DNA from 2 places in the Mesorhizobium sp. M1252 genome. Region 2 is predicted to be linked to the other one. Evidence: riboswitches for the same ligand, from Rfam matches in the RefSeq annotation. Region 2 holds a riboswitch; the other holds the start of a gene.

Region 1 (6,135 bases), on a different contig from region 2:
AAGCCGGAGGGCGTCGAGAGCGGGCAGCCTGACGTGTATTGATAGCTGTCGCCGGGATTGAGCTCAGGCTGGTCGCCGACCACGCCGGCGCCGCGCACTTCCTCGACCCGGCCGCTGCCGTCGGTGATGTGCCAGTAACGCGCCATAAGCTGCACGAAATCGTCCGACTGGTTGTCGATCGTCACCTGGTAGCCCCAGACATAACGGTTCTCCGCCGGGTCCGAGCGGTCCTCCAGGTAGAACGGTCTGACCTGCACTTCGATGTTGCGCGTGACGGCGCGGTACATGGGCTGCTCCGGTTGCGCAGCAGGGAACATTTGTCGCGCCATGCGGTTTGATACGCGCAGAGCGGCATGTCCTGCCAGCCTCAAAGCGCAGTGCCGACAAACAATGTCATTTAAGTGACACATGACAATGTTGGTGTGCGCAAACCTTGCCGGCGACTCAAGGCCCATCTGTCGACTGACAAAGCAGCCGCGAGCGGCCTTTCCGGAGTGACCAGATCTCGATGGAACCAGCTCTCACAGCCGCCTTCGCTTCCTCCGCTTTGCTTCTTTCCAATCTCGCCAGCATCCTGCTTGCTTCGTCGAAACTGCAAGCGCGTCGCCTTATCCCTCCGCCGTCCGGCGAGCAGCCACCGGTCTCGATCGTCGTGCCGTCGCGCGGCGTGGAGCCGTTCACACAAGAGACGCTGCAGCGAGCCTTCTCGCTCGACTGGCCGCGCTACGAACTGATCTTCTGCGTCGCTCACGCCGACGATCCCGTCGTCAAACTGATAAACAGGGCGATCGTCCTGTTTCCCAACGTGCCGGCCCGGCTGCTGATCGGCGACGACCGCGTCAGCAGCAACCCGAAGCTCAACAACTGCGTCAAGGGCTGGGAAGCGGCGCGCTATCATTGGGTTATTCTGGCGGATTCCAACGTGCTGATGCCAAGGGATTACGTCCAGCACCTGATGGCGGCCTGGCGGACCAATACCGGGCTTATCTGCTCGACGCCGATCGGCTCTCGGCCGGATGGCTTTTGGGCCGAGGTCGAATGCGCGTTCCTCAACACGCTGCAGGCGCGCTGGCAATATGCCGGCGAGGCGCTCGGTCTCGGCTTTGCCCAGGGCAAGAGCATGCTGTGGAACAAGCCGATGCTCGATACCAATGGCGGTATCCGCGCGCTGGCCGCCGAGATCGCCGAGGATGCTGCTGCAACCAAGCTGGTCAACGGACTGGGCCTGCACGTCAATCTCGTTGCCTCGCCTTTCGAGCAACCACTGGGGCAGCGCCGACTTGCCGACATCTGGTCGCGCCAGGCGCGCTGGGCGCGGTTGCGCCGCGTCACCTTCCCACTGTTTTTCGCACCCGAGATCCTGACCGGCGTCGCCGTGCCGTTGGCGTTGGCGCTGGTGGCGGCCGCAAGTGCCGGCATCAGCCTGCCGGCCACGGTGATGGCCGTGCTGACGGCGGCCTACATTCCCGAATGCGCGCTGGCCGCGGCCAAGGGCTGGCATCTGTCGCTGCGCATGGTCCCGGCGATGATGGTCCGCGACATGATGCTTCCCGCCATCTGGGCGCGCGGCTGGCTGAGCGGCGCCGTCGACTGGCGCGGCAACACCATGACCATCGGCACCAAGACGGCCGAACTGGAAGAGGTTTCGTCGGGAGCGTGACGCCTCGCGGCCTATCCGGCTGCCTTCAGCGCCTGCGCAACGTCCTCCAGCAGATCGTCCGTATCCTCAAGACCGACCGACAGCCTGAGCGTTCCCGGCCCGATGCCAAGCTCGGCGCGAGCTTCGTCGCTGAGGTTCTTGTGCGTGGTGGTCGCCGGATGGGTGATCAGGCTCTTGGCGTCGCCGAGATTGTTGGAGATCAGCACGATGTCGAGCGCGTTCTGCAAGGCGAAGGCCGCCTGCTTGCCGCCCTTGACGTCGAGGCAGATCAGCGTCGATCCGCCCGTCATCTGCTTCTTGACGATGTCGGCCTGCGGGTGGTCGGCGCGGCCGGGATAGATGACGCGGGCGATTTCCGGCCGTCCTGCCAGGAAATCCGCGATCTTGGCCGCGCTTTCCGTCTGCTGGCGCACCCGAACCGGCAGCGTCTCCAGGCCCTTGAGCAGCGTCCAGGCGTTGAACGGCGACAGGCTCGGGCCGGTGTGGCGGAAATAGTCGTGCAAATTCTCGTCGATCCATTTCTTGTCCGACAGGATGATGCCGCCGAGACAGCGTCCCTGGCCGTCAATGTGCTTGGTCGCGGAGTAGACGACGATATGGGCGCCGAGCTGCAAGGGCTTCTGCTGCAAGGGCGTGGCAAAGACATTGTCGACGATCAGCCTGGCGCCGATCGAGGTGGCGAGCGCCGCCACCGCTGCGATGTCGACCACTTCCAGCGTCGGATTGGTCGGGCTTTCCAAGAAGAACAGTTTCGTGTTCGGCCGCACCGCCTTTTCCCAGTTGGCGATGTCGGTGCCGTCGACCAGCGTTGCCTCGATGCCGTATTTCGGCGCCAGCGTCTCCACCACCCAGCGGCAGGAGCCGAACAGCGCGCGCGCCGCAACGATATGGTCGCCGGCCTTGGCGCTGCACAGGAGCGCTGCCGTCACCGCCGCCATGCCGGACGCCGTGGCGCGCGCATCTTCGGCACCCTCCAGCGCGCACATGCGCTTTTCGAACATGTCGACGGTAGGGTTGGCATAGCGCGAATAGATGAAGCCCGGCTCCTCGCCCTTGAAACGGGCCTCGGCAGCCTGCGCCGTCTCGTAGACATAGCCTTGGGTGAGGTACATCGCTTCGGACGTCTCGCCGAACTGGGAACGCAGCGTTCCCCCGTGCACGAGTGCGGTCTGAGGTTTCCAGTTACGCTTCTTGGTGCTCATCGCTTTTGTTCCAGACACAAAAAAACCGGCCGCGAAAGTCGCAACCGGTCCATATGGCCTTGCGGCCCGACGGTCCTTTAGCGACTTGTTTAACGTGGCTGCAAGCCGACCGGCCAAATCACCACGGGATAACGACCCTTTAGACCTCACCTGCGCTTGCGTCAATTGCCGGCTTCATTAAGAGGTTTGTACCAGGCAGGTTCCGCAATAATATCCAGCGGTTTTGCGGCAAGAACCTGCCACAAAGAGACCGACCTTGGAGCGGAGCCAGCCTTTTGCGGCAGACAGGCATTCTTCCCGATCAGGACATTTCCGTGCTGTTTCAGTCCGGCGCGCTGAAGTCGCCGCGCGCGCTCGATGTCGACCAGGTGCAGCCGGCGAGCCTCGATCTCAGGCTCGGCGACAAGGCTTTTCGCGTGCGCGCCTCCTTCCTGCCGGGTCCCGATCATCTGGTGGCCGACAAGCTTCACCGGCTGAAATTGCATGAGTTCAGTCTCGCCGAGGGCGCGGTGCTGGAAACCGGCTGCGTCTACATCGTGCCGCTGCTCGAAAGCCTGGCGCTGCCCGCAAACGTGTCGGCCTCGGCCAACCCGAAGAGCTCGACCGGCCGGCTCGACATCTTCACCCGGGTGATGACCGATCGCGGCCATGAGTTCGACAAGATCGCCCCCGGCTATCACGGGCCGCTTTATCTCGAAGTCAGTCCACGCACCTTCCCGATCGTCGTACGCGCCGGATCGCGACTGTCGCAGATCCGCTTTCGCACCGGCAACGCGCTGTTGTCGGAGGCAGAACTGAACGAATTGCACCGCGCCGAGATGCTGGTGGCGACCGAGCCGCCCAACATTTCCGGCGGCGGCATTGCGCTGTCGATCGATCTTGACGGCGACCAGAACGGCCTGGTCGGCTATCGCGGCAAGCATCACACCGGCTTGGTCGATGTCGACAAGCGCGCCGCCCAGGATGCCGTCGATTTCTGGGAGCCGCTCTATAAGAGCGGCGCCGGCGAACTGGTGCTCGACCCGGACGAGTTCTACATCCTGGTCAGCCGCGAAGCCGTGCACGTGCCGCCGCTCTACGCCGCCGAGATGACGCCCTTCGATCCGCTGGTTGGCGAATTCCGTGTTCACTATGCCGGCTTCTTCGATCCGGGCTTCGGCCATTCGGCCTCAGGCGGCACCGGCAGCCGGGCGGTGCTCGAAGTGCGCAGCCACGAAGTGCCGTTCATCCTCGACCACGGCCAGATCGTCGGCCGGCTGGTCTACGAACACATGCTGAAGCGGCCGCAGGCGCTTTACGGCACCGATCTCGGCTCGAATTACCAGGCGCAAGGCCTCAAGCTCTCCAAGCATTTCCGCCCCGCCGGCTGAACCTTCGATCACCGTCAGGCAAAATACTTGCCTGCGCTGCCTCACCATGCTTGGCTGCCTTTCGGTGGCCGGCAAGAGAACGGCGCGCAAGGGGAACCAAAATGCAGATTTCAAGATGGATCATATCGGCAGCGGGCGCTGCCATGCTGGTGATATCGGCCGGCTCGCTGGCTGAGGCGCAGGAGAAATTGAAGATCGGCACCGAGGGCGCTTATCCGCCCTTCAACACCATCACCGCGGACGGCAAGATCGAGGGCTTCGACATCGACATTGCCAATGCGCTGTGTGCGCAGATGAAGGTCGAGTGCGAGATCGTCACCCAGGACTGGGACGGCATCATCCCGGCGCTGCAGGCGAAAAAGTTCGACGCCATCATCGCCTCGATGAGCATCACCGAGGAGCGCAAGAAACAGGTCGCCTTCACCAACAAATACTACACGACGCCGCTGGCGCTGGTGGCGCCCAAGGACAGCGACCTCACTTCCACCGAACCGGCAGCCCTTGCCGGCAAGACGGTGGGCGCGCAGGCCTCGACCACCCAGGCCGACTATGCGCAGGACGCCTATGGCAAGGCCGGCGCCGAGGCGAAACTCTACCCCACCCAGGAAGAGGCGATCACCGACCTGCAGAACGGCCGTCTCGACGCCGTCATCTCCGACAAGTTCGTGCTGATGGACTGGCTGAAGAAGGCGAGCGAAGGCTGCTGCAAGCTTGTCGGCGACGTCAAGGGCACCGAGACGCAAGCCGGCATCGCTGTCCGCCTGGAAGACACGGCGCTGCGCGACAAGCTGAATGCGGCGATAGACGCCATCGTCGCCGACGGCACTTACAAGAAGATCCAGGCCAAGTATTTCGACTTCGATATTTATTGACGGTGGGCGCTGCCAATCTCCCCCCTCAAGGGGAGATTACGTCTCAAAGCGCCTTCACCGCCACCTTCACCGGCTGCTCGATCTCCAGCGGGTTGCGCAGCGGCAGGCCGAAATCCCCGGCCTCGATCTCGAACACGTCGCCGGCCTGAGTCTTGATGCCGTCGGCAAAGGACAGCGTCGCCGTGCCGAACATGTGCACATGCACGTCGCCCGGCTGGCGGAAGGCCGAATATTTGAAGTGATGATGTTCGAGATTGGCGATTGTGTGCGACATGTTCGCTTCGCCCGACAGGAACGGCTTTTCCCACAGCAAATTGCTGTCGCGATAGATTCGCGATGAGCCCCTGACGTCGGCCGGCAGGTCGCCGATCAGGATTTCCGGCCCGAACGAGGCGTTGCGCAGTTTGGAATGTGCCAGGAACAGATAGTTCACCCGCTCGGTAACATGATCGGAAAACTCGTTCGACAGCGTGAAGCCGACGCGGAACGGCGCGCCGTCGTCGCCGATGACATAGATGCCGGCGATTTCCGGCTCCTCGCCGGCGTCCTGCGCGAAGGCCGGCGACATCAGTGCGGCGCCCGGCGCCACCGCCATGGTGCCGTTGCCCTTGTAGAACCATTCCGGCTGCACGCCGGTCTGGCCCTTGGCCGGCTTGCCGCCTTCGAGCCCCATGCGGAACATCTTCATGGAATCGGTAAGCTGCTCCTCGCCGCCATCGCTGAGCTTCTTGTGCATGGAATCGCGCGTCGCCGCCGAGCCGAGATGGGTCAGGCCGGTGCCGGTCAGATGCAGATGCGCAGGATCGGGATGGTTGATCGGCGACACCAGCCGGCCCTTCTTGTAGACGGCGTCGAGGTCTATCGCTTCACCGAACCCCTTGCGCTCGATCAGCGCGGCGAGGCCCGTTCCGGTGCGCGCGGCTTCCATGGCCAGCGAATAGACGCTGCGGGCGCCGTTGATGATCCTGGTCTTGCCGCCGCCATTGCGGGCGACGACGCGGATGGTCTCGGCGTCGTCGAGGATCTGGGAG
Region 2 (6,135 bases):
GCCAACATAGATCAGCCGTGGATCGCGGATTTCGGCAAGTGCGGCTGCCGTACCGTCGGTCGAGCCGTCATCGACGACAATGTGTTCGAACCGGGGAAAATTCTGCGCCAGCACGCTCTCCACGGCGCGCACCACCTTGCTGCGGCGATTGTGCGTCGGTGTGATCACCGAGATCAGCGGAGCGAGGTCGGTTGCCTTGGACATGTTGCTTCGATTGTGCCCCGAAATGCCTGGAGGCCGGAGGTTTTGATGGTCGCCGTCCAAGCCTTACCCCGGGATGGCATTCGCTTCGACGCTACAAAAAACCAGCGGCAATGTCATCACAAACTGTTGAGCCAGGACGCCGGTAAGCCGGCCGATTACCCCAGACGTAATCGACCGATGGCCATCATGTCTGCAGATTGCGCCAACGAAGCCGGTCGTCGGGCTTCGATCTCACAGGGAGTTCAGCCATGGCCGCCTACGCCGTCGCCCATATGCGTCAAGTCACAATGGGCCCGCAGATTGTCGAGTATCTGCAGAGGATCGACGCCACATTGGAGCCTTTCGGCGGCCGCTTCCTTGTCCACGGCGGCGACATGGAGGTGGTCGAAAACGAATGGCCCGGGCATCTGATCGTCATCGAGTTTCCGGACAGGGCGCATGCGTGGGGCTGGTACGATTCATCAGCCTATCGCGAGATTCTGGCCTTGCGCACCCACAACTCCCACGCCGATGTGATCATCGCCGATGGCGTTCAGCACCCGCACAAGGCGACGGACGTGCTGGAATAGGGGCAAACTACCGCTTCAGCAAGAACACCGCTTGCTGGCCGAAGAAATTCCAGAACCACCATGGCATCGACAGGCCGATCTTCTGGCCGTTGCCGTCGAGCGCGGTGGCTTTCTCGACCGAAGCGCCGAGTTCCTCGACCAGATTGACGAAGTCGCGGATGGTGCAGAAATGGATGTTGGGCGTGTCGTACCAGGAATAGGGCAGGTCCGCGGTCACCGGCATCCGGCCATTGACGAACAGCGACAGCCGCACCCGCCAGTGGCCGAAATTGGGGAAGGAGACGATGGCGCGGTTGCCGATTCGCAGCAGCTCGTCGAGCACCAGCTTCGGGTTGCGGGTCGCCTGCAGCGTCTGAGACAGGACGACGAAGTCAAAACCCTTGTCCGGATAGAATTCGAGGTCGGTATCGGCATCGCCCTGGATGACCGAGAGACCGCGCGCCACGCATTCATTGACGCCGCGCTGTGACAGCTCCAGCCCGCGGCCGTCGACCTGCTTGGTCTCCTGCAGGAGTTCGAGCAGCAGGCCGTCGCCGGAGCCGACATCGAGCACCCGCGACTGCGGCGGTATCAGGTTGGCCACGACTTCGAGGTCGACGCGCTGGCTGCCATTGACGCTCATGAGGCGAGCCCCCTTGCGCGGGCCGCCGAGCCGATGAAGCCCTTGATGGCGGCAAACAGTTCGGGTTCATCGAGCAGGAAGGCATCATGGCCGCGGTCGGTGTCGATCTCGACGAAGGAGACGGAGGCGCCGGCGGCGTTGAGCGCATGCACGATCGAGCGGCTCTCCTCGGTCGGGAACAGCCAGTCCGAGGTGAAGGACACCAGGCAGAAGCGGGTCTTGGTCCCGGCAAAGGCATCTGCCAACCGGCCGCCATGGTCGGCGGCGAGGTCGAAATAATCCATCGAACGGGTCATGTAGAGGTAGGAGTTGGCGTCGAAGCGGTCGACGAATGTCATGCCCTGGTGGCGCAGATAGCTTTCGATCTGGAAATCTGCGTCGAAACCGAAGGTCAGCGCTTCGCGGTCCTGCAGATTGCGGCCGAATTTCCGATGCAGGGCGGCTTCCGACAGATAGGTGATGTGGGCGGCCATGCGCGCCACGGCGAGCCCCTTTTCCGGGCGCTTGCCGTGCTCGAAATATTTGCCGCCATGCCAGTCCGGATCAGCCATGACAGCCTGGCGGCCGACCTCGTGGAAGGCGATGTTCTGCGAGGAATGGCGTGCGCCTGTGGCGATCGGCAGGGCCGAGAAGACGCGCTCGGAATAGCATGACGCCCATTCCAGCACCTGCATGCCGCCCATCGAGCCGCCGAGCACGCAAAACAGCTTTTCGATGCCGAAATGGTCGACCAGCATCAGTTGCGCCCGCACCATGTCGCGGATGGTGATGATTGGCAGGTCGAGGCCGTAGGGCTTGCCGGTGGCGGGATTGGTCGAGGCCGGACCGGTGGAGCCGAGGCAGCCGCCGATGACGTTGGAGCAAATGACGAAGAAGCGGTTGGTGTCGATGATCTTGCCGGGACCGATCAGCACTTCCCACCAGCCGGGCTTGCCGGTCACCGGATTGGTGCTGGCGACATGCTGGTCGCCGGTCAGCGCGTGGCAGACCAGGATGGCGTTGGTGCGGGCATCGTTGAGGGCGCCATATGTCTGGTAGGCGATCTGGAACGGCGACAAAAGCGTGCCGGCGTCAAGCTTCAGCGGCTTGTCAGGGCCAAAACGCAACACAGGGCTCGACGGGTTGTCGGCCTCGTTGTTGGTTTTTGTAGCGCGGAGCGCGGCCATGTGACTCTCCTTGCCCGCCGTCAGGCAATAAAAAACCGGCAATGCGATCGCAAAGCCGGTTACGTCACGCAAACGGCCCTTTAGCGAGTTGTTTAACGTGGCTGCAAGCCGACCGGCCAAATCACCACGGAACTGTTGCGTTCTTCTAGAACTCGTGCGGCCCGGCGTCAACGGCCAGCTATTGCCCGCCTCTCGACATTCGCGGCTACGGCTTGTATTTCCGCTGCGGCCTCCGGACGGAGGCATTCTCGATGGATTTGCGACATGGACAAGACAGCGGACAAGGCACGACCGACGCCCCGCGCGGGCATTATGGACATCGACGCCTATGTGCCGGGCAAGAGCACAGCACCGGCCGGCGTCGCCAAGGTCCATAAACTATCGTCGAACGAGAACCCGCTCGGCCCGTCGCCGAAGGCGATCGAGGCCGCGCGTGAAGTGGCTGCCAAGCTCGATGTCTATCCCGATGGCACCGCCCGCCGGCTGCGCGAGGCGATCGCCGAGGTGCATGGCCTCAACCCGGCAAACATCATCTGCTCCAACGGTTCTGACGAGATACTTGGCCTGCTGGCGCAGACCTATCTTGCGCCAGGCGATGAGGCGATTTTTACCGAACATGCCTTCATGGTCTACAAGATCTACATTCAGTCGGCGGGGGCCAAGCCGGTTGCTGTGAAGGAAACCGAGGAACGCGCCGACGTCGACGCGATCCTGGCCGCGGTGACGCCGCGGACCAAAATCATCTTCCTCGCCAATCCCAACAATCCGACCGGAACCTATCTGCCGTTCCAGGAGGTCCGCCGCCTGCATTCCGCGCTCCCGGGCAACGTGCTTCTGGTGCTGGACGCGGCCTATGCCGAATATGTCAGGCGCAATGACTATGAGGCCGGCATCGAGCTGGCGGGCAGCGCACAGAATGTGGTCATGACCCGCACCTTCTCCAAGCTTGGCCTTGGCGGCGCGCGCATCGGCTGGATGTATGGCCCACTGCACATCGTCGATGCCATCAACCGCATCCGCGGCCCTTTCAACGTTAACGCAACAGCGATCGAGGCCGGCATTGCCGCCATCCGCGACCGCGCCCATGTCGAGCGCAGTTCGTTGCACAACGAGACCTGGCTTACCTGGCTGAATGAAGAACTGACGAAGCTTGGGCTGCGCGTGACGCCCAGCGTCGGCAATTTCGTCCTCATCCACTTTCCCGACGACAAGAGGCATTCGGCTGAGGCGGCGGACGATTACCTCACCCAGCGCGGCTATATATTGCGGCGCGTTACCGGCTATGGCTTTCCCAATGCGCTGCGCATGAGCGTCGGCACCGAAGAAGCAAATCGCGGCGTCATCGATGCCCTCACGACATTCCTGAAAAGCTGAAACAATGACAGCACCGATGTTTGAAAAGATCGCGCTGGTCGGCATCGGCCTGATCGGCTCGTCGCTGGCCCGCATCATCCGCCGCGAGGGCCTGGCCCGCCATGTCGCCATCGCGACGCGCAGCCCGGCCACGCTGGCGCGGGCGAAGGAGCTCGGTCTTGGCGAGAGCTACACCACCGACGCCAGGGAAGCGGTCCGCGACGCCGACCTGATCATCGTCTCGGTGCCAGTGGGGTCGTCGGGCGAGGTGGCGCAAGAGATCGCAGCGGCGCTGAAAAAAGGCGCCATCCTCACCGATGTCGGTTCGACCAAGGCCTCCGTCATTGCGCAAATGCAGCCCTATGTGCCGGACGGCGTGCACTTCATTCCGGGACATCCACTGGCGGGTACGGAGAAATCGGGCCCGGATGCGGGTTTCGCCGAGCTGTTCGAAAACCGTTGGTGCATCTTCACGCCGCTGCCCGGCACCGATCCGGCGGCGCTGGAAAAGCTTTCGGAGTTCTGGCGGCGCTGCGGCTCCAACATCGACACGATGGACCCGCAGCATCATGATATGACGCTGGCCATCGTTTCGCATCTTCCGCATATCATCGCCTACAACATCGTCGGCACCGCCGACGATCTGGAATCGGTGACCAAGTCGGAAGTGATCAAATATTCGGCTTCCGGTTTCCGCGACTTCACCCGTCTGGCCGCCTCCGACCCGACCATGTGGCGCGACGTGTGCCTGCACAACAAGGATGCCATCCTGGAAATGCTGGCGCGCTTTTCAGAGGACCTCGCCTCGCTGCAGCGGGCGATCCGCTGGGGCGACGGCGACAAGCTGTTCGACCTGTTCACCCGCACCCGGGCCGTTCGCCGTTCGATCATCGAGGCCGGCCAGGACATCGACGTGCCGGATTTTGGCCGCCAGGCGGTGGAACATCCGGCGAAGAGCTAAGTCTCCTCAAGCGGGCCATGTCGCCGCGACCATGGCCATTGCCTCGTCCCTGTTTGGCGCCCCCAGCCGGCCGCCGAAGCGCTGGCATTTGAGCGCGGCCGCCGCGCTGGCAAAGCGCAACGCCTGCTCGATCGGCATGGTTTCCGCCAACGCGACAGCAAAGGCGCCGTGGAAGACGTCGCCGGCGGCAAGCGTGTCGACCGCCTTGATCTTCGGCGCCGCGATGTGGCGCACGCATCCGGCGGACCGGTCATGCCACCAGCTTCCCGCGGCGCCGCCGGTCACCGCCACGAAGGCATCGGTGCGGCTGGCGAGGTCGGCACAGGCGGTTTCGGGGTCCAGCGCATGGCCGCAGACGATGCGTGCCGCCGACTCCGAAGCGACGATGTGCGATGCCAGCGGCAGCAGGCGCTCCAGCACCTCAACCGGCGCCGTGTCGGCGTCGAGGATGGCGGGACGGCCGGCGCTGCGCGCGGCGGTCAAGGCAAGAGCGGCGGCGCCCGGCCAGCGCACATCGACCAGCACGGCATCGAAGCCGGAAAGATCGGCGACAGGCACCGCCTCGGGGTCGGCCTGCGCCTTTGGGTCGTAGAAGGGCACGATGATGCGCTCGCCATGAGCGTCGACCAGGATCGCGGCCAGCGCCGAGCGGGCGCCTTCGACGCGGCGGACAAAGCCGCAATCGACGCCCTCGGCCTCGATGCCGGCCAGCAATTGGTCGCCGACGGCATCGTCACCTGCACTTGCCCACAGGAACACCTCGGCGCCGAGACGGCGGGCGGCGCAGGCAGCACTTGTCGCCATGCCCGAGGCGATCTGGATGCCGTCCGAGGCGATGAACTTGCCCTGATGCGTGGGCAGGGTTTCGACGCGCAGGATGGTATCCAGCGTCAGCGCGCCAACGCTCAGCAGTTTCACCGGTCGGTTCATGCGTCGGCTTGCTCGAGCACGATCTCTCCCCAAAAGCCGTTCCCGCTCTTTGCGATCATGCTCTATCTCTTTGTTTTAACGCAATTCCGGACGGAAAACCGCTCACACTTTTCCTGGAATTGCTCTAATCGAGCGGCTTGATCTTGCCCAGCGGAATGAAGCCGAGCGAGGCCTTGCCCTTCACCACCTTGAGCGGCATCGACGGTTCGTTGCCGAGCAGCGCCAGACCGGCAAAGCCTTGCTCGATCTGGCTCTTCTGCTCGGGGATTGCGGTGGCGAGGATTGCCGCCACGGCTTTGGGATCCTGCAGCTTGATCGTCAGGTCGGCAT

The links. A riboswitch is a leader RNA that binds a small molecule or an ion and turns the genes downstream of it on or off. The one in region 2 is predicted to bind S-adenosylmethionine.
Region 1: linked by a shared signal. The riboswitch ahead of NKH22_RS03820 (O-succinylhomoserine sulfhydrylase) and the one ahead of metX (homoserine O-acetyltransferase MetX) in region 2 are both predicted to bind S-adenosylmethionine.

The regions. Positions count from the first base shown of each region.
Region 1 is NZ_JAMYLX010000002.1:44,254-50,388, reverse strand. Features, by position in the region: gene apaG (Co2+/Mg2+ efflux facilitator ApaG/CorD) at 1-287, opposite strand, end outside; gene NKH22_RS03825 (ceramide glucosyltransferase) at 509-1,660, shown strand; gene NKH22_RS03820 (O-succinylhomoserine sulfhydrylase) at 1,672-2,862, opposite strand; SAM riboswitch at 2,920-2,997, opposite strand; gene NKH22_RS03815 (2'-deoxycytidine 5'-triphosphate deaminase) at 3,138-4,232, shown strand; gene NKH22_RS03810 (ABC transporter substrate-binding protein) at 4,334-5,104, shown strand; gene araD1 (AraD1 family protein) at 5,148-6,135, opposite strand, start outside.
Region 2 is NZ_JAMYLX010000010.1:95,048-101,182, reverse strand. Features, by position in the region: gene NKH22_RS20655 (glycosyltransferase family 2 protein) at 1-204, opposite strand, end outside; gene NKH22_RS20650 (DUF1330 domain-containing protein) at 453-773, shown strand; gene metW (methionine biosynthesis protein MetW) at 781-1,395, opposite strand; gene metX (homoserine O-acetyltransferase MetX) at 1,392-2,561, opposite strand; SAM riboswitch at 2,622-2,699, opposite strand; gene hisC (histidinol-phosphate transaminase) at 2,826-3,935, shown strand; gene NKH22_RS20630 (prephenate/arogenate dehydrogenase family protein) at 3,940-4,875, shown strand; gene NKH22_RS20625 (sugar kinase) at 4,882-5,805, opposite strand; gene NKH22_RS20620 (DUF2125 domain-containing protein) at 5,930-6,135, opposite strand, start outside.